4 regions of the Erwinia sp. L03-1 genome follow, and region 1 is predicted to be linked to each of the others. Evidence: predicted binding sites of a transcription regulator. Region 1 holds the regulator's gene; each other region holds the start of a gene.
The links. Region 1 encodes PurR, which represses purine synthesis genes. Its sites were predicted from a motif close to CANGCAAACGTTTGCNTG; they were not measured.

Region 1 (7,894 bases):
TCACGGCTTACCCCGGGTTGATGAGCACATAACCAGCTGATTATGCTGAAATTGCCAACAATTACTTGTTGTACATCATTGAAACAAAAAAGACCTTACCTTTTGTTAAAGAGTTAGATTAGAATTGCGCTCACTTGTCTGCCGTATAGCAGATATCCTAATTTAGCCGAGCTTCTGCCTCTGGCGGGAGCATAAACAGTTAATGGTAACGATGCGTTTACTTATCACGCTCCTGATGCTGGCCTTCGCGCAGCTCTTTTTTAATGTGGCGCACGCATCGCCACATGCTCCAGTTAATGCAAACCACCATAAGGTGGAAGGCAGTGCCGCCCGTGAGGACGATCGTCGTAAGCGGCGGCAGGTGAAGGGTAGCGTAACGAAAAAAGTTAAAGAGTCCACCCGCAAGTCACGCCGTATACCCGCCACCCGCCTTAAGGCCAAAAAAACGCTCGCGCCGCAGCCTGTATCGTCCCACTCCCGGAAATCTGGCCTCAGGCACAAAGCCGCTTTGCAGGCCAGTCTGGGTAAAAAGCATTATGGTCACCGTCGTGGCAAATCCGTCGAGCAGGGTGAAGAACTGACCGCCGAGGTACTTAGCGCCCCACTAAAAATGAGCAAGGCACACCGGGCGCGTTATCAAAAAGCGCGTCAGACGGCGATGAACAAGCTGATGGGCCAGCTGGGTAAACCCTACCAGTGGGGCGGAACATCGCCTAAAACGGGCTTCGACTGTAGCGGCCTGGTGTGGTATGCCTACAAGGATCTGGTTAAGTTTAAGATCCCCCGCACCGCCAATGAGATGTATCACCTGCGCGATGCGGCGAACATCAAACGCGGCGAGCTGGAGAAAGGCGACCTTGTTTTCTTCCGCATTAACGGACGCGGCACAGCGGATCACGTAGGCGTTTATCTTGGCGGCGGGAAATTTATTCAGTCGCCTCGTACCGGAAAAGATATTCAGGTTAGCGCGCTGGCTGATGAATACTGGCAAAGTCACTACATCGGCGCACGTCGGGTGATGACACCCAGAACGATCCGCTAATCTCCGCGTCGCGTAGTGAATATAAAAAGGCCGATCTGACGATCGGCCTTTTTTTTTAGTGCATGACGGCGGTAAAGCTGAAAATAATAATCATTAACAGCGCGCTAACGGTGGTTAGCAGAGACAATTTCAGATCGGTGTCCACAGATACTCCTTTATACCCTTACAGTTTGTGTCACCATCAATTTTCCCACACCCGGCGGTAAAAATCTCGTTTTCTCTGCTCAGCCTTGTTAGAATTCCATTTCGTTGCGCAACGGGTTGCGTTCGCGGTCTGCAACCGACGCAACAGGCCTGGCTGACTGCCCCCTTTTCCTTACTGACGCCACCGAATATTCATAAAAAACGGCGACGGATTTTGCCGTTTCAGGCAATCGTTTAACAATATACTTATCAGCAAGTTGCGGTAAGTACAGGAGTAGTGATTTCATGGCAACAATCAAAGATGTGGCTAAACGCGCCGGGGTGTCGACCACCACGGTGTCCCACGTCATTAATAAAACGCGCTTTGTGGCCGAAGCCACGCGGGAAGCAGTATGGACTGCCATCCGCGAACTGCATTATTCGCCAAGTGCGGTCGCCCGCAGTCTCAAGGTTAATCACACCCGGACCATCGGCCTGCTGGCAACGTCCAGCGAGGCACCCTACTTTGCCGAGATTATTGAAGCCGTGGAGAACAGCTGCTTTGCCAGCGGTTACACCCTGATTCTGGGCAATGCGCACAACGATCTGGTCAAACAGCAGGCGTATCTGTCAATGATGGCGCAAAAGCGCGTCGATGGCCTGCTGGTGATGTGCTCCGAGTATCCTGATGAACTGATCCAGATGCTTGAAGATAACCGAAATATTCCTATGGTCGTCATGGACTGGAGCGAGTCACGCGGTGATTTTACGGATACGGTGCTGGATAACGCCTTTGAGGGCGGTTATCTGGTAGGCCGCTATCTGATTGAGCGCGGCCATCGCGATATTGGCGTCATTCCCGGTCAGCTGGAGCGTAACACCGGCGGTGGCCGTCATGCCGGTTTTCTAAAGGCGCTATCCGAAGCGGGGATCACCCTGCGCGATGAGTGGCTGGTACAGGGTGATTTCGAACCCGAATCTGGCTATCGTGCCATGCAGCAAATTTTATCCCAGAAGCAGCGGCCTACCGCCGTATTCTGCGGCGGCGATATTATGGCGATGGGGGCGATTTGTGCCGCTGATGAGATGGGTCTGCGCGTTCCCCAGGATATCTCGGTCATCGGCTATGATAACGTGCGCAACGCGCGCTACTTCACCCCGGCCCTGACCACCGTTCACCAGCCAAAAGAGAGGCTGGGCGAAACGGCCTTTGAAATGCTGCTGGATCGTATTACCAGCAAGCGTGAGGAGCCACAGACGATTGAAGTTCATCCCAGCCTGATCGAGCGTCGTTCAGTGGCGGATGGTCCCTTTGTAGACTATCGCCGCTAACGCCATTAGCCGCCTGCTCATTCCTCTGCCCCCTCGTTCAGCCACTCATTATTGAGCGTCCCGGTGTCGCCAAGATAGTCGAGCAGCCAGCCCAGCGCGGGGCTGGCCTGCTGCTGCGACCAGCTGACGCAGCAGGGGCTGTCGGGGAATGTCGCGGTAAGCACAAGTTCAGTTAATGCGCCGCTGCTCAGCAGCGGACGGGCAAAATGTCCTGGCACCATTCCGACGCAAAGCCCGCCCAGCAGGCAGTCCGCAGCGCTCTCCCAATCGGGCACCACCAGCCGACGCTGATTATCCAGCGTCCAGGTAGTGCGCTTGGGCAGCGCGCGGGATGTGTCTTCCAGCGTCAGAGAGGGCCATTCGCGGATGGCTTCCTCGCTGACCGGTCCTGAGATTTCTGTCAAAGGATGGCGGGCGCTAACCACACAGCGCCAGTTCAGCGCGCCCATATTGCGAAAGGCAAAGCGCCCGCCAACGGGTATTGCCTGAGTTGCGCCAATCGCTACATCTACCCGGCCATCCGCCAGCGCATCCCACACGCCATTAAACACCTCCGGGGAAAGGTGTAATTCCATATCCGGGAAATGACGGTAGAAATCGACAACCAGCTGCCGGGTGCGCTGGGGTTTCACTATCCTGTCTACGGCGATATTTAGCTGCCCGCGCCAGCCGTTTGCTACCTGCTGGCACTGACGCCGGGTGGCAAGCATTTTTTTGATTACGCTCCGCCCCTCCTGAATGAAGTAGCGTCCCGCCTCGGTCAGTTCGACATCGCGATGACGGCGTGTAAACAGCGGAACGGCCAGCCACTCTTCCAGCTGACGTACGGTATAGCTGATAGCGGAGGGGACCCGGTGCAGCTCAGCAGCCGCGGCGGTAAAGCTGCCGTTTCGGGCAACGGCATCAATCACTTCGAGGGAATGTTCTGACCACATTTTTTGCCTGCAAATTTTTTGAACGCAATGGACAAATATTAGCGTTTCACAACGACTCTGGCACGCATTTACACTCTGCGCCGTTATATTCTTCTGAAATTAAGAGCAAAAAAATGCCTGCAAAACTTTTTACCCTTTACCTGGCGCTGCTTAGCGTCATCGGCTTTCTGGCCACCGATATGTATCTGCCTGCCTTTACGCTGATGCAGCAGGATCTGCAAACCGACGCGGGAGCGATCGGTGCCAGCCTGAGTCTCTTTCTGGCGGGCTTTGCCTGTGCGCAGCTGATATGGGGCCCTCTCTCCGATCGAATCGGCCGTCGTCCGGTGCTGCTAATGGGTCTGAGCCTGTTTGCCATCAGCTGTGCCGGAATGTGGTGGGTGCACAATGCCACCCTGCTGCTGGTGCTGCGCTTTGTGCAGGCCATTGGCATCTGCGCGGCCGCCGTAACCTGGCAGGCGCTGGTGATTGACCGCTATTCCGCCACCCAGGCCAGCAAGGTTTTTGCCACAATCATGCCGCTGGTAGCACTCTCTCCGGCACTGGCTCCCCTGCTAGGCGCCTGGCTGCTCAACCATTTCGGCTGGCGCGCAATTTTTATTGCCCTGATGGTCATTACGCTACTACTGCTGGTTTGCACGCTCTTTTTGACAGCAACACCACGCGTTATGCCAAAAAACGGCGATAAGAAGACGGGTTTTCTAACCCTGCTGAAATCTCCTGTTTACAGCGGTAACGTGCTGATGTACGCCGCCTGCTCTGCCAGCTTCTTTGCCTGGCTGACCGGTTCGCCGTTTATCTTATCCGCGCTGGGCATGTCACCTGGCAGCATTGGCCTGAGCTACTTCCCTCAGACGCTGGCCTTTCTGACCGGCGGCTATGGCTGCCGAACCCTGCTTAAGCGTACGGAAGGCGGCTCACTTCTGCCCTGGCTGCTTGGCCTGTACAGCCTGAGCATTATTGCATTTTTTATCGCGGCTCAGCAGGCGATCCCCTCTGTGTATGCGCTGCTGCTGCCGTTCTGCGGCATTGCCCTGGCGAACGGTGCGCTGTATCCGATTGTTGTCTCGAATGCCCTGCTTCCCTTCCCACAGGCCAGCGGTAAGGCCGCGGCGCTGCAAAATACGCTCCAGCTGGGGCTTTGCTGCGTGGCCAGCCTGCTGATCTCCTCATTTCTTACCCGCCCGCTGTGGTCTACCTCGCTGGTTATGCTGTCGACTGTCCTATTTGCCATAATCGGCTATATTTTACAGCGTACAAAAGCGGCAGAAACGTCACTGCATCGCGCTGAAAGTAGTCGTTAACCTGCTGAATACTTTTAGTTAGCAACCTAACAATAAACATTTGAATATTGTCAGGGGTGAGCATATACTCGTTTCGCTGGGTAAAAAAATAACAATTTCCGCCTGATAACCCTCCGCTATGCTGGCAGATAACCTGCCAGCAGGGTGAAGGATATCGGGAATACCTGCCAGGCCTCTTATGCTTTTAGCAAGTCTGACGGTTAAACGAGAAATAAAAGGTAAATTTTCAATTCTGACAGGGTAGTCTGGGTTTTAATCCGTGCATCCCCGTTGCTCTACTCTGCTAATATTTATATTCAATCCTCTGTAACGCCGGAAATCAAACGTACGCTAGCGAGTGCGTATTCTCAAAATCCCGTAGGAATTGTTTTTTCTATTTCTCGGGTATCAACCACACAGGGTGATGGAGAGACTATGAGTTCATCGTGTATAGAAGAAGTGAGCCTGGAAGAGAATCAGTGGTACAGAATCGTTCAGGAGATGTTGCGCAGTGCAGATATCGACATTAATGGTACCCGACCGTGGGATATCCAGGTAACCAACCCTGCCTTTTTTAAGCGCGTGCTACAGGAAGGCTCACTGGGGCTGGGTGAAAGCTATATGGATGGCTGGTGGGAGTGTGAAAGAATGGACATGTTCTTTCATCGCGTATTACTGGCGAAGCTCGATGAGAAACTCCCCCATCATTTCAAAGATACCTTACGTATTGCCGCCGCAAGACTAACCAATCAGCAGTCAAGAAAGCGCGCGTGGATTGTGGGAAAGGAACATTACGACCTCGGCAACGATCTGTTTTCTCTGATGCTTGATTCCCATATGCAGTACTCCTGCGGCTACTGGAAGGAAGCCCGGACGCTGGAGGATGCGCAGAATGCAAAATTAAAAATGATTTGCGAAAAGCTGCAATTAGCACCCGGTATGTCCCTTCTGGATATCGGCTGCGGCTGGGGCGGGCTGGCAGAATATGCGGCGCGTCACTATGGCGTTCGCGTTTCTGGCGTCACTATCTCTGCCGAACAGCAAAAAATGGCTCAGCAGCGCTGTGAAGGATTGGATGTCACTATCCTGTTACAGGACTACCGCGATCTGAATGAACAGTACGATCGGATTGTTTCCGTGGGGATGTTTGAACATGTCGGCCCTAAGAATTACGCCACCTACTTTAACGTGGTGAACCGAAATCTGAAGCCGGATGGGCTTTTCCTGCTGCATACCATTGGGGCGAATACGACCGGCGAGAATGTTGATCCCTGGCTGGACAGATATATATTCCCTAATGGTCGCCTGCCCTCGGTAAGCCATATTGCTGAGGCCAGCGAACCTCACTTCGTTATGGAAGACTGGCATAATTTCGGCCCGGACTATGACACCACGTTGATGGCGTGGATTGACCGTTTTCTTGCAGTGTGGCCTGAGCTCTCTGAAAAGTACGGTGAGCGCTTTAAACGCATGTTTATTTATTATCTTAATGCCTGTGCAGGGGCCTTTCGTGCGCGCCATATGCAGCTCTGGCAGGTGATGTTTACGCACGGAATTGAAGGGGGACTTCGCGTCCCGCATTAATCCTGTTCCGCTAAAAGGCCGGCGTAATTTACGCCGGCCTTTTTATGCCTGGCATTTCGCTATGGCGCTTTTATCCGCTAAAGCTTACAGGCTGTTTAACGCAGAGGCGGTTTAGCGTTGCTCTGGAGCGTCCTGAGCGACGGCCTGGCTAAGCAGGGCGTCACGCTGTGCCAGTACGCGTTCGACGGTTTCAATGATCGCCTGAGTGTGCGGATCGATTTCAATATTCACGCGATCCCCCAGACGTTTGGCCCCCAGCGTGGTCCGCGCCAGCGTTTCAGGAATAAGGTGTACGCAGAAACGGGTTTTGGTCACTTCCCCAATCGTCAGGCTTATTCCATCAATGCCAACAAATCCTTTATGCAGGATATATTTCATCTGCTCCGCATCACGCGGTTTAAACCAGATTTCGCGGTTATTTTCTGAGATAAGAATTTTGCAAATCTCTGCCGTGGTCATAATATGGCCAGACATGAGATGACCACCAATTTCATCACTGAATTTTGCTGCCCGCTCGACATTGACATAATCGCCAGTACTGAGATCGCCCAGATTAGTGATGCGCAGCGTCTCTTTGACCAGATCGAAATTTACCCGATCGCCGTTTATTCCCGTCACCGTCAGACAACAGCCATTATGAGAAACGGACGCGCCCAACTCCAGACCTGGCAGCATGTCGGGCGGAAGTCGCACGGTGTGGGTGCGGAAATTAGGCTTCTCGTTAATCGCGAGCAGTTCGGCGGTGCCCTGCACAATACCGGTAAACATGGTTATCACCTCAAATAGAGTATTCTACCTGTTAGTTTGCCCTGGCTTACGCGTAAATCCAAACGCCCACGGTTTTTTTACTCCGACAGTCTGCGCTATTTTTCCGGCTAAGATTGGCTATTTGCTCTGCGATCATTACACTGATCGGCCAGCCCTGCTGTTAAACGTGGTGTTCAGTGCGATATTGCGGCAGCCAGGCTCCCTCCTACATAAATATAAACAGGTGTTCGTGTGCAGAAGTACCTTATTGAGGCGCGTCAGTTATTAGCGCTGGCGATCCCAGTGATCTTTGCTCAGGTGGCTCAGTCCGCTATGGGATTCGTCGATACGATTATGGCAGGCGCTGTCAGCGCCACGGATATGGCCGCGGTTGCCGTGGGCACCTCAATCTGGCTACCCGCCATTCTCTTTGGACACGGTTTGCTGCTGTCACTGACGCCGGTGGTGGCGCAGTATAATGGATCGGGTCGTCGGGACCGTATTGCGCATCAGGTACGCCAGGCATACTGGCTGGCGGCGGTGGCTACCGCCGTGGTGATGGTGCTGCTTTATAACGCCGGTTTTGTCATCCGCAGCATGCACAATATTGACCCGACGCTGGCGGATAAAGCCACAGGCTATCTGCATGCGCTGCTGTGGGGCGCGCCAGGCTATCTGTTTTTTCAGGTGGCGCGCAATCAGTGCGAAGGACTGGCCAAAACCCTGCCCGGCATGATTATTGGCTTCCTGGGTCTGATGGTAAATATCCCGGTTAACTATATCTTTATCTATGGTCATTTTGGCATGCCCGCGCTGGGCGGCGTGGGCTGTGGCGTGGCGACGGCCTC
Region 2 (7,894 bases), 1.2 Mb from region 1:
GCAGGAAGTGAGAAGCGTCCAGGAAAAGCTGGAAAAAGCGCTGGCGGCGGTGGCGAATCATCCGGTCAGCGTTTTCTGCGCGGGCCGCACCGATGCGGGCGTTCACGGCACCGGCCAGGTGGTACATTTTGAAACCTCGTCGGTGCGCAAGGATGCGGCCTGGACGCTGGGCGTGAATGCTAACCTGCCGCCTGACATCGCCGTTCGCTGGGTCAAAGCGGTGCCGGATGATTTTCACGCCCGCTTCAGCGCCACGGCGCGCCGCTATCGCTATGTTATCTACAACCGGCGTCTGCGCCCGGCGATCCTGCACGGCGGCGTGACCCACTTTTATCATCCTCTGGATGTTGAAAAAATGCAGCGTGCCGGTCAGTGCCTGCTGGGTGAGAATGACTTCACGTCATTTCGCGCGGTACAGTGCCAGTCGCGTACGCCCTGGCGCAACCTGATGCACCTCACCGTCAGCCGCTACGGAGCCTACGTGGTGGTAGATATCAAGGCGAACGCCTTTGTGCATCATATGGTACGCAACATCGTCGGCAGCCTGATGGAAGTAGGCTGTGGGAATCAGCCGGAAAGCTGGATGGCAGAACTGCTGGCGGCAAAAGATCGCAAGCTGGCTGCCGCAACCGGCAGGGCGGAAGGGCTCTACCTGGTGGCGGTCGATTATCCCGAACGCTATGATTTACCTCGTCCGCCGATGGGACCGCTGTTCCTCGTGGATTAATCCTGGTCCGAAGTATTAGGGAAACAAGTATGGAAATGATTCACACCCTGATTGATTTTATTCTGCACATTGATGTTCATCTACAGGCAATGGTTGCGCAGTACGGCATCTGGATCTACGCCATTCTGTTTCTTATCCTGTTTTGTGAAACCGGACTGGTGGTCACGCCATTCCTGCCGGGCGACTCGCTGTTATTCGTGGCGGGCGCGCTGGCGGCAATACCCGACAGTGCGCTGAATGTGCATATGATGGCGCTGCTGCTGTGCATTGCCGCCATTCTGGGTGACGCGGTGAACTACACCATCGGGCGTTTATTTGGCGACAGGCTGTTCAGTAACCCGTCGTCGAAAATCTTCCGTCGCAGCTATCTGGATAAAACGCATCAGTTTTACGAGCGCCACGGCGGGAAAACGATTATTCTTGCGCGCTTTGTTCCAATTGTTCGCACTTTTGCCCCCTTTGTGGCCGGCATGGGTAAAATGTCCTACCGCCACTTCGCGCTGTTTAATGTGACGGGCGGACTGCTTTGGGTGCTGCTGTTTTCCTACGCGGGCTACTTCTTTGGTAACCTGCCAGCGGTACAGAAGAATATTCATTATCTGATTGTGGCGATAATCCTGGTCTCTATTCTGCCGGGCGTCATAGAGGTTATGCGTCACCGGCGTGCGGCAAAGCCGCCTAAATCGCAGTCGTAACGCATTAAACACGTGCCCGACGGCCAGATTTTTATCCACAGCGTCGGGCGGTTATGGTTTAATGAGCGACATTTACGGTCTGCGCTGCTGCGGCGGCGTGGAAAAAGAAAACTGGTTAAGCCAGGTTCAAACAGAAAGGTCATCAATGAGCTGGATTGAACGAATTCTCAATAAGAGCACAATCTCCCCAACGCGCAAATCCAGTATTCCGGAAGGTGTCTGGACCAAGTGTGACAGCTGCGGCCAGGTTCTCTACCGCGCCGAGCTGGAACGTAATCTTGAAGTTTGCCCGAAATGCGACCACCACATGCGTATGCATGGTCGCGATCGTCTGCACAGCGTGCTGGATGAAGGCTCGATGGTTGAGCTGGGCAGCGAGCTGGAGCCGAAGGATTTGCTCAAGTTCAGGGATTCTAAAAAGTACAAAGACCGTCTTTCAGCGGCTCAGAAAGACACCGGTGAAAAAGATGCTCTGATCGTTATGAAAGGCACGCTGTACGATATGCCCGTAGTTGCTGCTGCCTTTGAGTTCTCCTTTATGGGTGGATCGATGGGCTCGGTGGTCGGCGCGCGTTTTGTTCGTGCGGTTGAGCAGGCGCTGGAAGACAACTGCCCGATGATCTGTTTTTCAGCCTCTGGTGGTGCCCGTATGCAGGAAGCGCTGATGTCGCTGATGCAGATGGCGAAAACCAGCGCCGCGCTGGCAAAAATGCAGGCGCGGGGGCTTCCTTATATCTCCGTACTGACCGACCCGACCATGGGCGGCGTTTCTGCCAGTTTCGCCATGCTGGGCGATCTGAATATCGCTGAACCTAAAGCGCTGATCGGTTTTGCCGGCCCGCGCGTTATCGAACAAACCGTGCGCGAGAAACTGCCGCCTGGCTTCCAGCGCAGCGAGTTCCTCATCGAAAAAGGCGCGATTGATATGATCGTGCGCCGCCCGGTGATGCGCTTTAAGCTGGCGACGATTCTGGCCAAGATGATGAATCTGCCAGAGCCGCATGAAGACGCCCCGCAAGAGGTGGTCGAAGATGCACCTCAGAGCCACGAGGCCTGATTGATTCCCGAAAGGGCGCAAGCCCTTTCCCCAATGCACCGTAACGTTGTGAACGGGACACATGGATAATCTTCCTCAAGCCACGTCGCCCCTGGCCACGTGGCTTCATTATCTTGAGAATTTGCATTCTCAGGCTATCGAACTCGGGCTGGCACGCGTACAGCGCGTGGCTACCTCGCTCGACCTGCTTACCCCCGCCCCCTTTGTTTTTACCGTCGCGGGAACCAATGGCAAAGGCACAACCTGTCGTATGCTGGAAACGCTGCTGATGGCGGCTGGCTATCGCGTCGGCGTCTTCAGTTCGCCCCATCTGGTTCGCTATACCGAGCGCGTGCGTATTCAGGGCGAAGAGCTGGCTGAATCTGAGCATATTGCATCCTTTGTCGATATCGAGTCAGGGCGCGGTGAAACCTCGCTGACCTGGTTTGAATACGGCACGCTTTCCGCCCTGTGGCTGTTTAAACGTGCGGCGCTTGACGTGGTGATCCTTGAGGTCGGGCTGGGTGGCCGTCTTGATGCCACCAATATTGTAGATTCGGATGTGGCCGTGATCACCAGCATCGCGCTCGACCATACCGACTGGCTTGGGCCGGATCGGGGAAGTATTGGTCGTGAAAAGGCGGGCGTGTTCCGTGCCGGGAAACCCGCCATCGTGGGCGAGCCCGATATGCCAGACACTATCGCAGAAGTGGCTGATTCACTGGGGGCGCATTTATTCCGGCGGGGTCATGACTGGTCATATACCGCCCAGGCGCACTGCTGGTCGTTCAGCGATGCACAGGGTACGCTGAGCGGGCTGCCGCTGCCGCAGGTGCCCTTACCCAATGCGGCGACGGCGCTGGCTGCGCTGCGTGCATCGCCGCTGAAAGTGGATGAGGCTATCCTGCGCGAATGGCTGGCTAAGGCCGTGTTACCGGGGCGCTTCCAGACCGTCGCACAGGGGCCACGGGTAATCCTTGACGTGGCGCATAATCCTCATGCGGCGGCTTACCTCGCCGAACGATTAGGCGAGCTGCCTGACGTTGGCAGGACCCATGCCGTGGTCGGTATGCTGCACGACAAAGACATCGCCGGTACGCTGGCCTGCCTCAGCCCGGTGATCGATAGCTGGTACTGCGCGCCTCTTGATGGGCCGCGCGGTGCCACGGCTGAACAGCTGATGGCGTATCTGCCCGCGGCGAAGGCATTTTCCAGCGTGGCTGACGCATATCGCCAGGCACTGAAGCAGGCAGCGGAACAGGATATTGTACTGGTATGTGGCTCATTCCATACCGTAGCTCAGGTAATGGAAACGATAGAAGCGGAGAACGGCAGTGGCAAGTAAGTTTCAGAACCGTTTAGTCGGAACCATCATCATTGTGGCGCTGGGCGTGATCGTGCTGCCAGGGCTGCTGGACGGTAAAAAGAAGCACTATAAAGAAGAGTTTGCGGCAATCCCGCTGGTGCCAAAACCGGGCGATCAGCAGGAAACCGATATGGTTCCGTCGGTAACACAACCACTGCCCGCCCAGCCACCGGAAGGTGCCGCGACGATGGGCAGCAACAGTGAGAACAGCTCGCAGGCTGAGAGCGGTTCAACGGCGCCGCAGTCGGTAAACGAGCCGGATGTGGTCGCACCGCCTCCGGTCCAGCCATCTAAACCGGCTGCTCAGCCGAAGCCGGTTGAAAAGCCGAAGCCCGTCGAAAAACCGAAGCCGGTGGAAAAACCGAAACCGGTTGAAAAGCCTGCGCCGAAGCTGGTTGAAAAGCCGCGGCCCTCCGCAGAAGATGAATCCACCACTGTAGCGGAGTCGCGCCAGAAAGCGCAGCCGGAAGCCGCGCCGTCAGGCCAGGCCTGGGTCGTACAGCTGGGCGCACTGAAAAATGCGGCTAAGGTGAATGAGATCGTCGCGAAACTGCGTCTGTCCGGCTACCGGGCCTTTACTCAGCCCTCTACGCCGGTCCAGGGGCAAATCACCCGCCTTTATGTCGGCCCCGACGCCTCCAAAGCGAAAATGCAGGCCGCCGTTGGTGAGCTACAGGGAATTTCCGGACTGGGCGGCGTGGTTAAACCCTACAGCGCGCACTGATAACCTGCCTCGCAGACCTGTGGATCAGGGATAATCCCGGGGCTGCGGGGCTGCGGGGCTACTTGTGGTATGAAGGAACAGGATAAGCACGTTGGTATTCGCGGTATGAAGGAACAGCATAAGCACGTTGGTGCTCGCGATGAAGGAACAGCATAAGTACGTTGGTATTCGCGATGAAGGAACAGCGTTAGCGACGTGGGTATTAGGGTACAGGAAACATAGAGGGTGCCTGTGATTTGCGCAGGGTTGTTCAGCGCCGTGGACTGTTAGTCTGTACCTGTTAATCTGAAAGCCTCAGCCTTACAAAGCAGTTAATTGCGTGCCTGAGTCCCTTGCATTATCGCTCCCAGTTGCTCCATTATTTATTATGAATCAAATAATTACTTTATCAGAGTGCAGCATCCTCATGAGCGGATGAGAGACGACATAAGTGCGTATTATTTTTGCGCAACATTTTAATTAAACTGGCAAAGGAAAACCGTACGCAAACGTTTTCTTTTTCTGTTAGAATTCGCCCCGAACTCCGGTTACGTCCTCTTTTTCTGCATGGTGAAGCACGTTTCTCACAGGCAACAAGAGGCGGGATCTGAGGCAGGGGCACAGTCGCTGGAAGAGTTCATGGTCTGGATAGATTACGTCATTATTGCGGTTGTCGGTTTTTCGGCACTGGTCAGCCTGATCCGCGGGTTCGTTCGGGAAGCTTTATCACTCGTCACCTGGGGATGCGCATTTTTTGTCGCCAGTCATTATTACGCCTTCCTGGCCGTCTGGCTCACTGGATTCAACGATGAACTGGTCAGAAATGGGATCGCTATTGCGGTGTTGTTCGTTGCCACGCTGTTAGTCGGGGCCATCGTCAACTACGTTATTGGTTCACTGGTTGAAAAAACCGGGCTGTCGGGTACTGACCGGGTACTCGGCGTCTGTTTCGGGGCGTTGCGCGGCGTGCTGATCGTATCGGCGATGCTGTTCTTCCTTGATACATTCACCGGCTTTTCTAAAAGCCCGGACTGGCAACAGTCCCAGCTGGTCCCCCAGTTCAGCTACATCATCAGGTGGTTTTTTGACTATCTGAAAAGCACGTCGAGTTTTTTGCCCCGGTAATTGAGCCGGGGTTGCGGCTTATGAGGAAATGACCCTATGTGCGGTATTGTCGGAATCGCCGGTTTTATGCCGGTCAACCAGTCGATTTATGACGCGTTAACGGTGCTACAGCACCGTGGGCAGGATGCCGCTGGCATTGTCACCATCGATGCACTGAATTGCTTCCGCCTGCGTAAAGCAAACGGTCTGGTTAGCGATGTATTTGAAGCCCGCCATATGCAGCGTTTGCAGGGGAATATGGGGATTGGCCACGTACGCTATCCTACTGCCGGAAGCTCAAGTGCTTCTGAAGCGCAGCCCTTCTACGTCAACTCGCCTTTCGGCATCACACTTGCGCATAATGGTAACCTGACCAATGCCCACGAACTGCGCCGCGCGCTGTTTGAAAGCGGTCGTCGTCACGTGAACACCACCTCCGATTCTGAAATCCTGCTGAATATCTTTGCGCAGGAGCTGGATCGTTTTCAGCACTACCCGCTGGAAGCAGAGAATATTTTTTCGGCGGTTGCGGCCGTGCATCAGCACGTTCGCGGCGCTTACGCCTGCGTGGCAATGATTATTGGCCATGGCCTGGTCGCTTTCCGCGATCCTAACGGCATTCGCCCGCTGGTTATCGGCAAACGCGGCATGCAGGACGGTCGCTGTGAATATATGGTGGCCTCTGAGAGCGTGGCACTTGATACCCTGGGCTTTGAATTCCTGCGCGATGTGGCGCCGGGCGAAGCGGTCTATGTGACCGAGAAGGGCCAGCTTTTCACCCGTCAGTGCGCGGAAAACCCGAAATTCAATCCCTGCCTGTTTGAGTACGTCTATTTTGCCCGCCCGGACTCGTTCCTGGACAAAATCTCCGTCTACAGTGCACGGGTGCGCATGGGCACCAAATTGGGCGCGAAAATCGCCCGTGAGTGGGAAGATCTGGATATTGATGTGGTGATCCCCATTCCGGAAACTTCCTGCGATATCGCGCTGGAGATCGCCCGCATCCTCGACAAGCCGTATCGTCAGGGCTTTGTTAAAAACCGCTATGTCGGCCGCACCTTTATCATGCCGGGGCAGCACCAGCGCCGCAGCGCCGTGCGCCGTAAGCTGAACGCTAACCGCGCGGAGTTTCGCGGCAAGAACGTCCTGCTGGTTGATGATTCCATCGTGCGTGGGACCACCTCCGAACAGATTATCGAGATGGCCCGTGAGGCAGGCGCGAAAAAAGTCTACCTTGCCTCAGCGGCACCGGAAGTGCGTTTCCCTAACGTCTATGGCATTGATATGCCCAGCGCGACGGAACTGATTGCGCACGGACGTGAAGTGGAAGAGATCCGCCAGCTGATTGGTGCAGATGCGCTGGTGTTCCAGGATCTGAATGACCTGATCGAAGCCGTACGTGAAGAAAACCCGGATATCGTTCAGTTTGAGTGCTCGGTCTTTAACGGTATCTACGTGACCAAAGATGTCGATCAGCGCTATCTTGAGTATCTCCAGTCGTTACGCAATGACGATGCCAAAGCAATGGCGCGTCAGAATGAAGTAGAAAACCTGGAAATGCACAACGAAGGCTAATACCCTTAGCGAGAGTGCAACAGAGTTGATGGGCTGGAAGCGATTCCGGCCCATTTGTTTTTTTGGCGGGCGGGAGCTGGCCTTTCAATGATTAAAGCAGGTTAACCATGAAACGACTCATTATTGGCATTTCAGGCGCCAGCGGCGTGATTTATGGCGTTCGCACGCTGCAAATATTGCAGCAGGTCAGCGGGGTGGAAACGCACCTGGTAATGAGTCAGGCGGCGCGACAAACCCTGGCGCTGGAGAGCGATTATTCGCTGCGTGAGGTCCAGGCGATGGCCGATGTGGTTCACGATGCGCGCGATATTGCTGCCAGCATCTCCTCTGGCTCATTCAAGACCGAAGGGATGGCTATCCTGCCGTGCTCAATGAAAACCCTTTCCGGCATTGTTCACAGCTACACCGACGGGCTGCTAACCCGCGCGGCAGACGTGGTGCTGAAGGAGCGTCGTCGGCTGGTACTTTGCGTAAGGGAAACGCCGCTGCACCTTGGGCACCTGCGTATGATGACCAGCGCGGCGGAGTTAGGCGCAATCATTATGCCCCCCGTTCCTGCCTTCTATCACCGTCCTCAGCAGATAATGGATATTGTCGATCAGACAGTTAACAGAGTGATAGATCAGTTTGATATCGAACTTGATAAGGATCTGTTTACGCGCTGGCAGGGTGCATAAAATTCGCTTCC
Region 3 (7,894 bases), 1.5 Mb from region 1:
CACTATGAACTGCATGGCGGCAGATGCCTAAGTACGTCTTATTGAAGATTGTGATAAGCAGGTTGTTGAAAGAAGGAAAGCGGCAAAGCATACTTTTTAAATATGCAGCGTTAAGCTTGCCTTGCCGTGCCTTACAATGACTTGTCCTGACAGGACTGGCGTTAAACCAGCTTTTTCACCAGCGCCTCGCTATGCCGGATATGATCCCCGGCCCGCTCGGGATCGCGCTGTACCAGCGCCATAAACAGCAGGTCGGTCAGCGTTAGCTGGGCGGTGGTGGAAGAGATTGCCGCGCTGCGCGTGGTCTGCTCCTCGGCTACCGTATAAAGACAGTGGTTAGCGCGCTGCTGTAGCGTGTTGGGAGTAAAGCCGGTGAAGGCGAGCACGTTCGCCCCGGCGCGCTGGGCTTCCTGGGCCGCGAGGTTGATCTCGCGTCGCTCGCCGGTGTAGGAGATGGCTAACAGCAGATCGCCCGGGCCCAGCGCCTGTACGCTGGCCAGCAGGGCATGCATATCCTGTTCGGCGACCGCGCTCATGCCGATTTTCATCAGCTTCCAGGAGAAATCCTTTGCCACCAGACCCGATGCGCCAATCCCCACCAGCACAATGCGATTGGCTTCCTGCAGCAGCCTCAGCGTCTCAAGCAGCATGGCCTCGCTGTTAATATCCAGCGTTGCGCGAATCGCTGACTGCTTCTCCATCAGCAGCTTTTCTCCCACCGCCTTCAGCGGATCGTCACTCAGGATCAGGTTGTGGACGGTGAGGGCATCTTTACCGGCCAGCGATTCGCTCAGCGCCAGCTTGAGGGCAGGAAAGCCTTTATAGCCCAGCTTTTGCGCGAATTTCACCACGCTTGACTGGCTGACGCCGGTCTCCTCCGCCAGCTTCTGTGAGCTGAGATGTCGTGCACGATCCGGCTGGGACAATACAAAATCAGCCACCCGACGCTCATTGAGCGCCAGACTGGGATAGAGCTGACGAATGCGCAGTAGTGAACTCATTGATTTATCTCTCCTGAGAGTAACAATTTCCTGAACGAAAGAGACTGATAATAGCCTGCCGGTAGCGCTGCGGCACGGTTATCGCATAACATCACTAAAAGTGAGCCCCGATGCCCGACTGCGAATATAATATTCCTTACCAGGTTATATTACTGAATTAAAAATTCACACATGAGCCCGTTATGAATCTTGGTACCCTGATTTCGGAAACACGCAATAGTGAAACAATGGATCTCGACAGCCTCTCAACGCTTGAGATGGTAACGGCATTCAATCAGCAGGATGCAAAGGTGGCGGAAGCCGTCCGTCTGACGCTGCCCCAGGTTGCGCAGGCCGTTGAGGCGGCTGCTGCCGCGTTTAGTGCAGGCGGGCGGCTGATTTATATGGGCGCAGGTACCAGCGGGCGTCTGGGCGTGCTCGATGCCTCTGAGTGCCCGCCAACCTTTGGCGTCCCTCACGGCCAGGTTATTGGGTTGATTGCAGGCGGCCCCGGTGCGCTGCTTAAGGCGGTCGAAGGCGCTGAAGACAGCGAGCAGCTGGGAATTGATGATTTGCAGGCGCTAAACCTGACCTCAGCCGACATGGTTGTTGGGCTGGCCGCCTCTGGCAGAACGCCGTATGTGATAGGGGGATTACGTTTTGCCCGCCAGCTGGGCTGCCGTACGGCGGCGGTTTCCTGTAACCCGGATTCGCCCATTGCCCGAGAGGCTGAAATCGCCATTTCTCCGGTGGTGGGGCCGGAGGCGCTGACCGGCTCAACCCGGCTGAAATCGGGTACGGCGCAGAAGCTGGTGCTGAATATGATCTCTACCGGCGCGATGGTTAAAGTCGGCAAGGTCTATCAGAATTTGATGGTAGATATGCAGGCAACCAACGTTAAGCTGGTCGATCGAGCCTGCCGGATGGTGTGTCAGGCCACCGGCTGTACGGCACAGGAAGCGGAGCATGCGCTAAAGCAGACCCACTATGAGGTGAAACCCGCCGTGCTGATGGTGCTTACCGGCCTTTCAGCCGCGCAGGCAAGCGCAGGGCTGGCAAAGCATAATGGATTTCTCCGTGCCGCCCTCGGAGATAAAGCATAAGCTAACGCGCTGCTAACTCAATAGCGGTACTTATAGCGCTCCAGGTGGAGCCAGGCAGATAAGCCGGCGAGCGCAGAGATGCGTGAGCCGAGGCGCCAGGGAGGGATTTACGCCGTGTCTGCGTTTTGCATGATACAACCGTGTGCGCAAAGTATTACGCACAGCTCTATGTAGCATTAGCGTCCACAATGCAGTGTGACAGCCGCTACGCCGGGGCGTCGCGTTGGCGTTCATCATTATCGCTGCTAAGGTATGAGTATCGTGCACGGCACAAAGTACAGAATTTAATGATATCCAGGGAGTAATGTTTGATAACCGGTCAGCAACGACGCGTAGTTTTTTTCGATCTTGATGGCACGCTGCATCAGCAGGATATGTTTGGCACCTTTATGCGCTACCTGCTGTGGCGGCAACCGCTCAACCTGCTACTGGTAGTGCCGCTGCTGCCGGTCATCGGTGCTGGCCTGCTGATCAGCGGGCGGGCGGCGCGCTGGCCAATGAGCCTGCTGCTATGGTCGATCACCTTTGGCCACAGTGAAGCCCGGCTCTGTGCACGGGAAAAAACCTTTGCCACCTGGTTTCGCCAGCGCGTCACGGCTTTTCCCGTCGTGCAGCAGCGCCTGACCGACTATCTCAACAGTTCCGACGCCGACGTCTGGCTGATCACCGGTTCCCCACAGCCGCTGGTAGAGCAGGTCTATTTCGACTCGGCCTTTCTGCCGAAAGTGAAGCTGATTGCCAGCCAGATGCGTCGCGGTTACGGTGGTCGCCTGCTGGCAATGCGCTGCCTGGGGCATGAAAAAGTCGCGCAGCTTGAGGAGCAGATCGGTACGCCTCTGCAACTCTATAGCGGCTACAGCGACAGCAAGCAGGATAACCCGCTGCTGTTTTTCTGCCAGCACCGCTGGCGGGTGACGCCGCAGGGACAGCTCCAGCAGCTGGAATAGTCTTCTCTTCCCGCCCGCCTCTTCTCACGACGCCTGATGCCTGCACATATGTTATTTCAGGGGCAGGCGTATATAATGCCCGGCGTTTTAAGCTGGAGACTCAGGTGAATACGACCACAGACGACGAATTCTGGATGGACCATGCGTTAATGCTGGCGCGTCGGGCATGGGAAGAGGGCGAGGTGCCCGTCGGGGCCGTTCTGGTGCAGAATGGTCAGATTATTGGTGAGGGCTGGAATCGGCCCATTGGTCATCACGATCCTACCGCGCATGCGGAAATTATGGCCATCAGGCAGGGCGGTATTGCGCTGAAAAACTATCGGCTCTGTGATACGACCCTTTACGTCACGCTGGAACCCTGCGTGATGTGTGCGGGCGCGATGGTCCATGGCCGTATCGACCGACTGGTATTTGGAGCCAAAGATCAGAAAACCGGCGCGGCCGGTTCGCTGATGGATGTACTGGGCCATCCCGGCATGAATCATCAGCTGAAAGTTGAGCAGGGGATCCGGGCGGAAGCCTGTGCTTCCCTGCTTAGCGACTTCTTCCGCCAGCGGCGTGTCGAGAAAAAAGCGCAGCGCGAGTTAGCGCGGCAACAGGCTTCCGGCGATAAAACGGGCTAAACAACGGCGCGTCATACCGCTCCACCACCGCACAATATCAGCCCATTAGCCCATCAGTTCAGCGCGATCTGCGGTTCCACCGCCGGATAGGCGTGGCCCAGCTGAGCCTCAAGTGCGGCCTGCTGGGCCAGCCTGCGCTCCTGCTCTTGTAAATATCCCGCCAGGCTGAGCTGGTAAATACGGATATTCTCCACGTAGTTATAGGCCTCCTGCCCGCGCGCATAGCCATAGCTGGTCTGGCTGTAATAGCGTTTCTGGCTGAGCATCGGCAGGCGCAGCTTCACGTCGGCCCAGCTATCCGGATTGCCATTCTGCTTCTGCGTCAGCGTTCGCGCGTCCAGCATATGGGCATAGCCCATATTATAGGCCGCCAGCGCAAACCAAATCCGCTCATCTTCCGGGATCGTCTGCGGGATCTTTTCCATCATTTTTTTCAGGTATTCACTGCCGCCGCGAATACTTTGCTCCGGGTCGGTACGATCGCTGACCGCCAGGCTCTCTGCCGTATTGCGCGTCAGCATCATCATGCCGCGTACGCCGGTAGGGGAGGTTGCCTGCGGGTTCCAGTGTGACTCCTGCCAGGAGATCGCGGCGAGCAGGCGCCAGTCGATGGCGCTGGCGTACTTTTCAAACAGCGGGCGAATGGCGGGCAGCGTGCCATCAATGGCGCGCAGGAAGGTGCGCGTATCAACATAGTCGAAGGTGCCGACATGTCCGAGATACTTCTCCTCCAGCCGTGCCATCGCCCCCTCTTCAGCCATCGCATTGAAGTAGTCAAGCATCGCCGCATCCAGACTGTCATCGCGGTCACGCTGAATATACCAGGTGACAGGCTCCTCTTCCGTGATATCAAACGCCACCGCCAGCTGCGGGTGGATCCGCTGGAGCAGGGCAATGGAGACGGAATCGCCCACGGTATAATCAAGTTTGCCGTCAGCGACCGCTTCCAGCAGCGTGCTGGGACTCTGATCGGTGGAGATGGCCCAGTCGAGATGCGGATACTGCGCCTGCTTCATGTTTCGCAGCGTAGAGAGATAAGCAGAATCGGAGGCCACCGTCAGGCGCCCCTTCAGGTCTGCCAGACTTTTAGGGCGCGGTTGACCCATACGGTAAACCAGCTGCTGTGAAACGGAGTAATAGGCGGGTCCGGTACGAAAGTGTTTCAACCGGTCGCTGCTATAAATCAGTCCCGCCGCCAGCACGTCAGCCCGATCGTCGTCCAGGTCGTCAAACAGCTCACTCAAATTCTGACGAACGGTTACCTGTAGCTTAACGCCCAGATAGCGGGCAAAACGTTTCGCCAGCTCGTAATCCATACCGGCCGGTGCTTTATTGATGGTGTAGTAAGTCAGCGGGGAATTTAGCGTGCTGACACGCAGAACGCCCCGCGATTTTATCTGCTCAATACGGTCCTGCGACCCCCCATGCCAGGGGATCGCAGGCCACAGTGCCAGCGCGAGCAGCACGGTGATCAGCCCGATGAAAAGATAATTAAATTTTAGGTGTTTCAAATAGTTATCTCTCTAATTCGCTCAGGTTTCTGCCTTTAGCGGCAGTATATGTTGTTTGTATTGGCTCCCGAGCGTGGGGCATTTTGCGCAACTCATGTCCCTTGCGCAACAGAATTAATATGGAATTGGGTGATTTTCAGCCAATTCCGCAGGTCGATATATTCTGCGCAAACGGTTTCGTAAAGGGCGGGGATTCTCTATAATGGCCCCCGTTTTCCCTGTTGCGCCCAAAGAAGCGTCGCCCGGCGCTTCGAAGACGAGAGATCTTTGATGATGGAAATTCTGCGTGGTTCGCCCGCTCTGTCGGCATTTCGTATTAACAAACTGCTGGCCCGCTTTCAGGACGCTCACCTGCCGGTGAGTGATATATACGCTGAGTACGTCCATTTCGCCGATGTCAGCGCGCCCCTAAATGCAGAAGACAAGGTTCGCCTGCAGCGCCTGCTGAAATATGGCCCCTCTCTCGCCGAACACACCCCCGAAGGACGGCTGCTGCTGGTAACGCCTCGTCCCGGCACGCTCTCACCCTGGTCGTCAAAAGCGACCGATATCGCCCATAACTGCAGTCTGCCGCAGGTCAGGCGTCTTGAGCGGGGGCTGGCTTTTTACATTAAAGGCCCGTCATTGACCTCCGCACACTGGTCGCAGTTGGGTATGATGCTGCACGACCGGATGGTGGAAGTGGTGCTGACTGAGCTGGGCCAGGCTGAACAACTTTTTGTTCAGCACGAACCAGCGCCACTCCAGAGCGTCGATGCGCTGGGCGAAGGACGTAGCGCACTGGAGCAGGCCAACCGCAGGCTGGGCCTGGCGCTGGCAGAGGATGAAATCGATTACCTGCTTAGCGCATTTCAGACCCTCGGGCGCAATCCAAACGACATTGAACTCTATATGTTTGCTCAGGCGAACTCCGAGCACTGCCGCCATAAAATCTTCAACGCCGACTGGATCATTGACGGTGAGCAGCAGCCAAAATCGCTGTTCAAAATGATCAAGAATACCTTCGAGAAAACGCCTGACTACGTGCTGTCTGCCTATAAAGATAACGCGGCGGTAATGGAAGGCTCGACGGTAGGTCGCTTCTACGCCGACGCCGAGCGGCATCAGTACGACTTTCATCAGGAACAGACCGACATCTTGATGAAGGTGGAGACGCACAACCACCCTACGGCAATCTCCCCCTGGCCGGGCGCCGCGACCGGTTCCGGCGGTGAAATTCGCGATGAGGGTGCGACAGGCCGCGGTGCTAAACCGAAGGCGGGGCTGGTGGGCTTCTCCGTCTCCAACCTGCGTATTCCAGGCTTTGAACAGCCGTGGGAAGAAGATTTCGGCAAGCCGGAACGCATCGTCACGGCGCTGGATATCATGACGGATGGCCCGCTGGGCGGCGCGGCATTCAATAATGAATTTGGACGTCCGGCGCTGAATGGCTACTTCCGCACCTATGAAGAAGAGGTAAACAGCCACAACGGCATTGAGCTGCGTGGCTACCACAAGCCGATTATGCTGGCGGGTGGCATGGGGAATATCCGCGCCGACCACGTACAGAAGGGTGAAATTACCGTGGGCGCGAAGCTGATCGTTCTCGGTGGTCCGGCGATGAATATCGGCCTGGGCGGCGGCGCAGCCTCCTCTATGGCGTCAGGGCAGTCTGATGCCGATCTGGACTTCGCCTCGGTACAGCGTGACAACCCGGAAATGGAGCGTCGCTGTCAGGAAGTGATCGATCGCTGCTGGCAGCTGGGCGAGGACAACCCGATTCAGTTTATCCACGATGTGGGCGCGGGCGGCCTGTCAAACGCCATGCCGGAACTGGTTAGCGACGGCGGTCGTGGCGGTCGCTTCAACCTCCGCGACATCCTCAGCGATGAGCCGGGAATGAGCCCGCTGGAGGTATGGTGTAACGAATCGCAGGAGCGCTACGTGCTCTCCGTTTCGCCGGATAAGCTGGCGCAGTTTGATGCCCTGTGTAAGCGTGAACGCGCACCGTACGCGGTAATTGGTAAAGCGACCGAAGAACTGCATCTGGCACTTTCCGACAGTCACTTCAACACGCAGCCTATTGATATGCCGCTGGACGTGCTGCTGGGCAAAACGCCAAAAATGACCCGCGACGTCAGTACGCTGAAAGCGGTGGGTGAGCCGCTGGATCGCCACGATATTACCCTGGCCGAGGCGGTCAGGCGGGTGCTTCATCTGCCGTCCGTGGCGGAAAAAACCTTTTTGATAACCATCGGTGACCGCTCGGTGACCGGCATGGTGGCTCGCGATCAGATGGTTGGTCCCTGGCAGATCCCGGTGGCTAACTGCGCCGTGACCACCGCCAGCCTCGACAGCTACTACGGTGAGGCGATGGCGCTGGGTGAGCGTGCGCCGGTTGCCCTGCTGGATTTTGCTGCTTCCGGTCGCCTCGCGGTGGGTGAAGCCCTGACCAACATTGCCGCCACGCAGATCGGTTCGCTGAAGCGTATTAAACTTTCCGCCAACTGGATGGCGGCGGCGGGCCACCCGGGTGAAGATGCCGGTCTGTACGAAGCGGTTAAGGCGGTAGGCGAGGAGCTTTGTCCGGCGCTGGGCATTACTATCCCGGTCGGCAAGGACTCCATGTCGATGAAAACCCGCTGGAAGCAGGGCAACGAACAGCGCGAAATGACCTCGCCTCTGTCGCTGGTGATCACCGCCTTCGCGCGCGTCGAGGATGTCCGCCGTACCGTGACGCCGCAGCTGCAA
Region 4 (7,894 bases), 1.8 Mb from region 1:
ATCTCTCACGAGGTCCTCCGTTTTTTTTGGCGGATTTTTAATCCGGGAACTGCCGCGCCGGGGGAATCAAGCTTCTCCATCACGACTTATTTGGCATCTGACGACTTTTTTGATTACCCTTAATCTCTGGAATGTCAGTGACAACTGGCTGTGGATGGCGGCCAAAGCCGCTGCGAACAACAACAGGATAGTCGAATGGAAGATCTGAATGTAGTCGATGGTATCAATCATGCCGGAGGATGGCTGGTACGAAACCAGGCGCTGCTGCTAAGCTATGCGGTCAATATTGTCGCCGCTCTTGCGATTATCTTTATCGGGATGATGGTTGCCCGCGTCATCTCCAGAACCCTGAACAAAGTTCTGCGCGCCCGACATATTGATGCCACCGTAGCAGACTTTCTCTCCGCGCTGATACGTTACGCCATTATTGCCTTTACGCTGATTGCGGCGCTGGGAAGGGTCGGCGTACAAACCGCTTCGGTCATTGCCGTGCTGGGTGCCGCAGGTCTGGCCGTCGGTCTGGCGCTTCAGGGATCGCTGTCAAACCTGGCGGCTGGCGTGCTGCTGGTAACCTTCCGTCCGTTCCGCACCGGCGAATTTATTGATATCGGCGTGATGGGTACGGTACAGAGCGTACAGATTTTCTCCACCACGCTGAAAACGAGTGATGGTAAAGTTGTCGTGGTGCCAAACGGTAAAATTATTGCCGGTAATATCGTTAACTACTCCCGTGAACCCAACCGCCGCAACGAATTTATCATCGGGGTCGCCTACGACGCGGATGTGGATAAAGTCATTGCGCTGCTGCGTGAGGTGGTTGAAGCCGACAGCCGCGTGTTGCAGGATATGGGCGTGCAGATTGGTCTCAACGAACTGGCCGCTTCCTCGCTTAACTTCGTGGTGCGCTGCTGGAGCAGTGCAGGAGACCTGCAGAACGTCTACTGGGATCTGATGAAGAACTTTAAGCGTACGCTGGATGCGAACGGCATTGGTATTCCTTATCCGCAGATGGATGTTCACCTGCATCAGGCTAACGTGCCTGAGGCTGAACCCTCTGCGCCAGCCCGCAGCCCTTCCGGGGCGTAATAAGCGGTGAATACGAAGGCGGAAATCTGAATGACGGCCCAGCCGTTGTTCAGCACCTTCCGCCTTTACTTTCCCGCCTGGCATTAGCCTGACTAATAAACAATTAGAATTTTAAATTTCAACGACTCACTCCAGATAGATACACTCGCCTCACTTTTACCTCTGAGGTGTTACGGATAATCGCTGTCTTCTTCCAGGGTATGGCGCTCGGCGCGGCGTTGATCCTGCCGCTGGGGCCACAAAATGCCTTTGTATTACAACAAACTGGGGCGCACTACGCAGCGCCCTGAGTAGACGATGGACTCTGCAGGCTATGCCCTCAAGCTGGCACAGCAGGCATTAGGGAGCGGATAACAAGGCCTTATCGCCTGAGCCTTCAGTTTCCACCCTTATCCCCGACCTTGAACTAACGGCTGGAATTGACGTCAAAGTCTGGTTCGACAAAAGCCGCTAAAATAAGGCTGTTGCATGTTAACCGCATAATTACCTTAGCCTGCCGGTTATCGGCAGGCTGACTGAATAGCCCCCACGGAGGAACCTGGTGAAGCTTACTAAACTGGCGCTGGCCGCCATTATTGGATTAGGTACTATTCCCCTTACTGCGCTGGCAGATGAATTGCCAAACGGCCCGCACGTCGTGACCTCTGGCCAGTCCAGCATTGACGCCACCCCCGATATTGCCACGCTGGCCATCGAAGTGAATGTTTCGTCAAAAGACGCAGCAGACGCTAAAAAACAGGCTGACGAACGTGTTGCGCAATATTTTGATTTCCTGCAGAAAAAGGGCATTGATAAGAAGGACATCAACGCGGCTAACCTGCGTACCCAGCCAGAGTATGATTATCTGAAAGACGGTAAATCGGTACTGAAAGGGTATCGCGCCGTACGTCAGGTGCAGGTCACGCTGCGTCAGCTGGATAAGCTTAATGCACTGCTTGACGGTGCCCTTAAAGCGGGCCTGACGGAGATTCGTTCCGTAGATCTGGGCGTGGCGAATCCGGAGACCTACCGTGATAAGGCGCGTCAGGCGGCCATTGAAAATGCCACGCAGCAGGCTGGTGCGCTGGCGCAGGGCTTTAACGCTAAGCTGGGGCCGGTTTACAGCATTCGTTATCACGTTGCCAACTATCAGCCCATGCCGATGGCCCGCATGTTTAAAGCAGCCAGTGCGGCACCCATGACCTCGGCTGAGCAGACCTACGAACAGCAGACGATTCACTTTGACGATCAGGTTGACGTGGTATTTGAGCTGCAGCGGACCCCCTGAACCCAGGGGAGAGCTCTACTCCACCGGTCGTTTCAGCCGCGCCGACGCGTCCCCTGTGGGGTCGCATTGGCGCGGCTTTTCGTTATTCGCTCTGACGCAATACCCGATGACCATGGGATATCAGCGCGTCCGTTACCTTGCGCATCAGGCGGCTTTCCGGGGCGAAACGGTGCCAGTAGAGCATCCGACGCTGAAACAGTCCGGGCGTCAGGTCAATCAGCTCCCCCTCGGCCAGCTCACGCTCTATTTGCAGATGAGGGATCATGCAGCAGGTGGTTCCCTGACGGGCAAGCTGAACAAAGGCCTCTGAAGAGTTCACGATGTGGCAGGGGACGCTACCGGGTGACAGATCAAAATTTTGTTGTAAAAAAGCCTGATGCATATCGTCCAGATGATCAAACGCCACGGCCGGGGCTTTCAGCAGGGCCGATCGCGTCACGCCGTTAGGGAAATAACGGGCAGCGAAGTCTTTAGAACCCACGAACAGATAATCGAGCGCGCCAAGCTGGTCAATCAGGCAGCTGGGCAGCGGCTGCGGCTGAATACTGACCGCGCCGACCACCTCACCACGACGCAGCCTTTCCTGAGTGCGGCTCTCATCTTCCACCTGGAGATTCAGGCGAACCGGAGAGTCGGTTAATACCGTTTTTAACGCAGGTAAAAGCCAGGTTGCAAGACTGTCGGCGTTGACCGCCAGCGACAGCAGAAGCGGGGTGGTACCGCCGTTTTCATCACCCAGCCACTCCTCTTCCAGCAGCTCAACCTGATGAAGCAGCGCCAGCAGCTTTTGCCCCTGTTCGGTGGGTCGCGGCGGCACGGTACGTACCAGCAGCGGCTGACCAAACATGTTTTCCAGCTGCTTGATACGCTGGGAAACGGCGGACTGGGTAATACAAAGTTTCTGTGCTGCACGCTCAAAACCGCGCTCGCGAATGACTGCATCCAGCGCCTGAAGCGTACGATAATCCGGGCGTTTCATTGTTCGTTTGATCTCTTTCAGGTGAGGAATCAGCACTATGCCACATTTTTTCTCGCTTTCCCTGCGCAATAACGTGCTTAACCCTCCGCTTGTTTGTGGGCTGTCTTCCAGACTGACAACAAATGCACTGTTTTCTGCAAGGGTTGTTTTATACTACGCGCACACAGTATCAGTACGGATTCTAAACATATTATGACGCAGGATGAACTGAAAAAGGCGGTCGGCTGGGCCGCACTGAAATACGTACAGCCGGGAACGATTGTTGGCGTAGGTACGGGGTCTACCGCCGCTCATTTTATCGATGCGCTGGGGTCTGTCAGGCACCAGATTGAAGGAGCCGTATCCAGCTCCGATGCCTCTACCGCGTTATTAAAAGCGCTGGGAATACCGGTTTTCGATCTGAACGAGGTTGACTCCCTGTCGGTTTATGTCGACGGCGCTGATGAAATTAATGCCTCCCTTCAGATGATCAAAGGCGGCGGTGCTGCGCTTACGCGTGAAAAAATTATTGCCGCCGTGGCCGAAAAATTTATCTGCATCGCTGACAGTTCCAAACAGGTGGACGTATTGGGTCATTTTCCACTGCCAGTTGAGGTTATCCCGATGGCGCGTAGCTATGTGGCGCGTGAACTGGTCAAGCTGGGTGGGCTGCCGGAATACCGTCAGCATGTCCTGACTGATAACGGTAACGATATTCTCGACGTGCATAATCTTCAAATTATGGATGCCGTCGCGCTGGAAAAGGCGATAAATGCACTGCCTGGCGTGGTCACTGTCGGGCTGTTTGCGGCGCGCGGTGCCGATATTGCCTTAATCGGTACGCCAGAGGGCGTTAAAGTCCTTCAGTGAGGATCTGACCTGCGCCTCAGGGCGCGGGATAATTTTAGTTAAAAAACATCTTTTCTTTCAGACCTGGAAATATAGTGACTTATATCACATAAACTCCGCAGGTCGGCCGATCGCACTGGCGCGAGGCTTTACACCGTGATTATCTGCCAGTTTGCCCCCTGATGCGTCGCTGCCATGCTGCCTGCCGGGCAATCGTTTGTATTGCCGCAGGCGTAGATTTTGATACTTTGACAGAAGGCTGCCTTATATCTGAAAAATATTGTGAGGTCAGCTCCTTCTGAAGTCTGATAAATAGGGTCGGGAAATGTCAAAAGTATCACTGGAGAAAGATAAGATTAAGTTCCTGCTGGTGGAAGGCGTACACCAGAGCGCGATCGATAATTTGCGCGCGTCAGGCTATACCAACATCGAATTTCATAAAGGCGCGCTGGACAGTGAGTCGCTGAAAGCCTCCGTTCGTGATGCGCACTTTATCGGTATCCGCTCACGCACGCATCTTAGCGAAGAGATCTTCGCAGCGGCTGAAAAGCTGGTAGCGGTGGGCTGTTTCTGCATTGGAACCAATCAGGTTGACCTTAATGCAGCAGCGAAGCGCGGGATCCCGGTTTTTAATGCGCCTTTCTCCAATACCCGATCCGTTGCTGAACTGGTAATCGGTGAACTGCTGTTGATGCTTCGTGGCGTACCGATGGCCAATGCCAAAGCCCACCGGGGCGTCTGGAATAAGCTGGCGGCGGGTTCCTATGAGGCGCGCGGCAAGAAGCTGGGTATCATTGGCTACGGTCATATTGGCATGCAGCTGGGTGTGCTGGCGGAAAGCCTGGGGATGCACGTCTATTTCTACGACATTGAGAACAAGCTGCCATTGGGTAATGCCACGCAGGTGCGCTACCTGTCCGAGCTGCTGAATATGAGCGACGTGGTTAGCCTGCACGTACCGGAAACGGCATCGACGCAGAATATGATGGGGCCAGAGGAGCTGGCGATGATGAAACCGGGCTCGCTGCTGATTAATGCCTCTCGCGGGACGGTGGTAGATATTCCTGCGCTGTGTAAGGTGCTGGCCGACAAACATCTCGCCGGGGCGGCAATTGACGTATTCCCGGAAGAACCTGCGACCAACAGCGATCCGTTCAATTCACCGCTTTGCGAATTTGATAATGTGATCCTGACGCCGCATATTGGTGGTTCAACGCAGGAAGCGCAGGAAAATATCGGCGTCGAAGTCGCGGGCAAGCTGGCGAAATACTCCGACAACGGCTCAACGCTCTCAGCGGTTAACTTCCCGGAAGTCTCGTTGCCGATGCACGGTGAGCAGAGTCGTTTACTGCATATTCACGAGAATCGCCCGGGTATCCTAACGGCACTTAACAACATTTTTGCCGGGCAGGGCATCAACATTGCCGCACAGTATCTGCAAACCACACCGCAGATGGGCTATGTGGTGATTGATATCGACGCATCACATGAGGTTGCGAATACGGCACTTCAGCTAATGAAGGCGATTCCAGGCACTATCCGTGCCCGTCTGCTTTACTGATAATTGACTTGTCCGCCCGCCTTAATACGGCTGTGCGGTGTAGTTTAACCGGGTTTCCAGGCCGGACTTCCCGGTCGCGAGCGGGCATCCTTGCCCGCCGCTCCCTGAGCGCAGTATCCTTATTTCAGCTGCTTTTAGTAAAACCATTTTCGTATTTACGAAGTTCTTATTTTTTTGAATTTAAACGATTATCGAATTTGAATATGTCGACTCGCTTTTAAATTTGCTGACTTCAGGTTCGTGTATTTACCTGATGCACTCAAAACGCCGTATTCACCACTGCCAAACCTTAGAGGGCGTAATGATTACCGGCAGCGGCACGTCCCAGTCTGCTCCAGGTAGCGCCTCCACCTGCTGACAATCGTGAGCCAACCCTACCGGTAACAGCCCATGCTGCGGCCAGTACTGCAGCGTCCGGTCATAAAAACCGCCACCCATACCCAGCCGTTGCCCCTGCGCATCAAACGCCACCAGAGGTACCATCAGCACATCCAGATCGCTGAGCGTTGCCAGATTACGAATATCCAGCGGCGGCTCGGGAATACCCAGGCGATTAGGTGTGAGCGGGGTGCTGGCATCGTAGCGAATAAACAGCAGCTGGCCTGTGGAAAACGGATGCAGAACCGGGAGATACACCTGTTTACCGCGCTGCCTCAGTTCGGCTATCAGCGGTTTTGTGTTGAGTTCACCGTCAAAAGAGAGGAAAAGTGCGACCTTATGGGCCTGCTGTACCGGCGCAAAATTCATTGCGAGGATAGCTGCCTGATTAGCTGCATTGAGCTGCTGCTCTGTCGTCAGGTTACGCCGAAGGTGTCGAGCGCGCGTGCGGATCTCCTGGCGAGTGGGAAGGCTTATATTCATAAACATCACCCTGGCTGAGTGGCGGGTCCGAAAGCGGATTATCTACGGGCCGATCGCAGCAATGACTCAGAATCATTAGCGCGGTATACAACCTAATCCATCAGAATTCTGCCACAGGAACAACGAAACTTCGACCCCGACCGGGCAAACCGTCATCTCAGCACAGCCTTATTCGATCGTCTGCCCGCCCTTCGGGTGATTCCTGAACAGGGCGGTAGCCATTGTGGGCGTCGGGCGAATTCTCTTCTCTACCGACTACCCTTATCTATTTCGACCCGGTAATGATGCGAGGCAGTTTCTGAATCAATGCAATCTTGATGAAAGCGGCAAAGCGGCTTTTGCTTACGGTAACGGGATGCAGCTTATTGGCGGTGCGGCTTATGAGTAGCTTATGTGTGGAACAGGCACGGCTAAGTCGGATGGGGGGTGGGGGTTTAGCTTTTTCGCGGCAGATGCCTTAGAGTAAGCAGATGCCTTAGAGGAAAAGGCGTTCAGTAGCCAGGGGATGAAAACAGAACCCGTTCAGATGCGAAGCGGGGTAAAAATGGGGTATCTCCGAGATGCCGCCGCGGGCTGTAACCCTTGAACCCTTGGTTCAAGGTGAGTATGCCGTCGCAACCATCAGGCTTCTCGGACGGACCGAGCTTGCACACAGGTTACAGAGCGTCACACTCTGTTGGTATTAAATATCGGCTCAGGGGACGGGCCCGCTTGCAAACATCTCAGAGAATTTTTTACTTCACCGTCACTGTATCACAGTAAACGATGAGGTGTTATTCGAACTTTGGACCGCTACGTTCTGTAATGCGACCCTGCTCAAGCAGTGCCTGTTCAATAGTCTGCTGCAACATACGAATACGCTGCTCCATGTTACTGGCATAGTCGCGGGTTTTTCCTTTTTCCTGCGCCAGCTCATGACAAACATTCAACGCGGCAATAAAAACCAGCTGCTCGGTATTTGTGACTCTAGTGCGAACTTTTAAATCTTGCAACCGCTGATTGAGGTCTTCGGCAGCCAGATTCAGCGCATCTTGCTGTTCAGGCGGACAATTTACTCGTAAAGAACGGCCAAAAATTTGTAAATCTACGGGTTGTGCAGACATGCCACCATCCTGAATGATTACTGCGCCGCCAATCTCTATACCACTCAATGGGTTGAGAGGGGCGCCACTATAACTACCCCTAACAGAAGAAACAACCCCTTTCTGGAATCGTTGAGGCACCTGGTGGTAGCATACCACGAACTCATCCAGCCAACGACGATCAAAACGTATGCCACTAACAAACACAATGCCGGGCTATGACCAGCTGG

Region 2: the regulator PurR is predicted to act here: its motif matches at 5,030-5,047, upstream of cvpA (colicin V production protein).
Region 3: the regulator PurR is predicted to act here: its motif matches at 5,329-5,346, upstream of purL (phosphoribosylformylglycinamidine synthase).
Region 4: the regulator PurR is predicted to act here: its motif matches at 4,367-4,384, upstream of serA (phosphoglycerate dehydrogenase).

The regions. Positions count from the first base shown of each region.
Region 1 covers NZ_CM178762.1:2,538,090-2,545,983, forward strand. The annotation lists gene AC4PCC_RS11705 (C40 family peptidase) at 212-1,042, shown strand; gene cydH (cytochrome bd-I oxidase subunit CydH) at 1,098-1,187, opposite strand; gene purR (HTH-type transcriptional repressor PurR) at 1,472-2,497, shown strand; gene punR (DNA-binding transcriptional activator PunR) at 2,515-3,432, opposite strand; gene punC (purine nucleoside transporter PunC) at 3,546-4,736, shown strand; gene cfa (cyclopropane fatty acyl phospholipid synthase) at 5,151-6,299, shown strand; gene AC4PCC_RS11735 (riboflavin synthase subunit alpha) at 6,411-7,067, opposite strand; gene AC4PCC_RS11740 (MATE family efflux transporter) at 7,299-7,894, shown strand, end outside.
Region 2 covers NZ_CM178762.1:1,331,469-1,339,362, forward strand. The annotation lists gene truA (tRNA pseudouridine(38-40) synthase TruA) at 1-727, shown strand, start outside; gene AC4PCC_RS06210 (DedA family protein) at 757-1,422, shown strand; gene accD (acetyl-CoA carboxylase, carboxyltransferase subunit beta) at 1,568-2,479, shown strand; gene folC (bifunctional tetrahydrofolate synthase/dihydrofolate synthase) at 2,541-3,803, shown strand; gene dedD (cell division protein DedD) at 3,793-4,548, shown strand; gene cvpA (colicin V production protein) at 5,167-5,652, shown strand; gene purF (amidophosphoribosyltransferase) at 5,689-7,206, shown strand; gene AC4PCC_RS06240 (UbiX family flavin prenyltransferase) at 7,314-7,883, shown strand.
Region 3 covers NZ_CM178762.1:1,067,219-1,075,112, forward strand. The annotation lists gene AC4PCC_RS05005 (MurR/RpiR family transcriptional regulator) at 162-1,001, opposite strand; gene murQ (N-acetylmuramic acid 6-phosphate etherase) at 1,184-2,083, shown strand; gene yfhb (phosphatidylglycerophosphatase C) at 2,392-3,030, shown strand; gene tadA (tRNA adenosine(34) deaminase TadA) at 3,135-3,653, shown strand; gene mltF (membrane-bound lytic murein transglycosylase MltF) at 3,707-5,164, opposite strand; gene purL (phosphoribosylformylglycinamidine synthase) at 5,435-7,894, shown strand, end outside.
Region 4 covers NZ_CM178762.1:731,276-739,169, forward strand. The annotation lists gene mscS (small-conductance mechanosensitive channel MscS) at 196-1,086, shown strand; partial or broken gene AC4PCC_RS03420 (arginine transporter) at 1,287-1,349, shown strand; gene AC4PCC_RS03425 (oxidative stress defense protein) at 1,628-2,353, shown strand; gene AC4PCC_RS03430 (LysR family transcriptional regulator ArgP) at 2,436-3,332, opposite strand; gene rpiA (ribose-5-phosphate isomerase RpiA) at 3,525-4,181, shown strand; gene serA (phosphoglycerate dehydrogenase) at 4,486-5,721, shown strand; gene AC4PCC_RS03445 (5-formyltetrahydrofolate cyclo-ligase) at 5,995-6,582, opposite strand; RNA gene ssrS (6S RNA) at 7,131-7,314, opposite strand; gene zapA (cell division protein ZapA) at 7,356-7,685, opposite strand; gene AC4PCC_RS03460 (YecA/YgfB family protein) at 7,855-7,894, shown strand, end outside.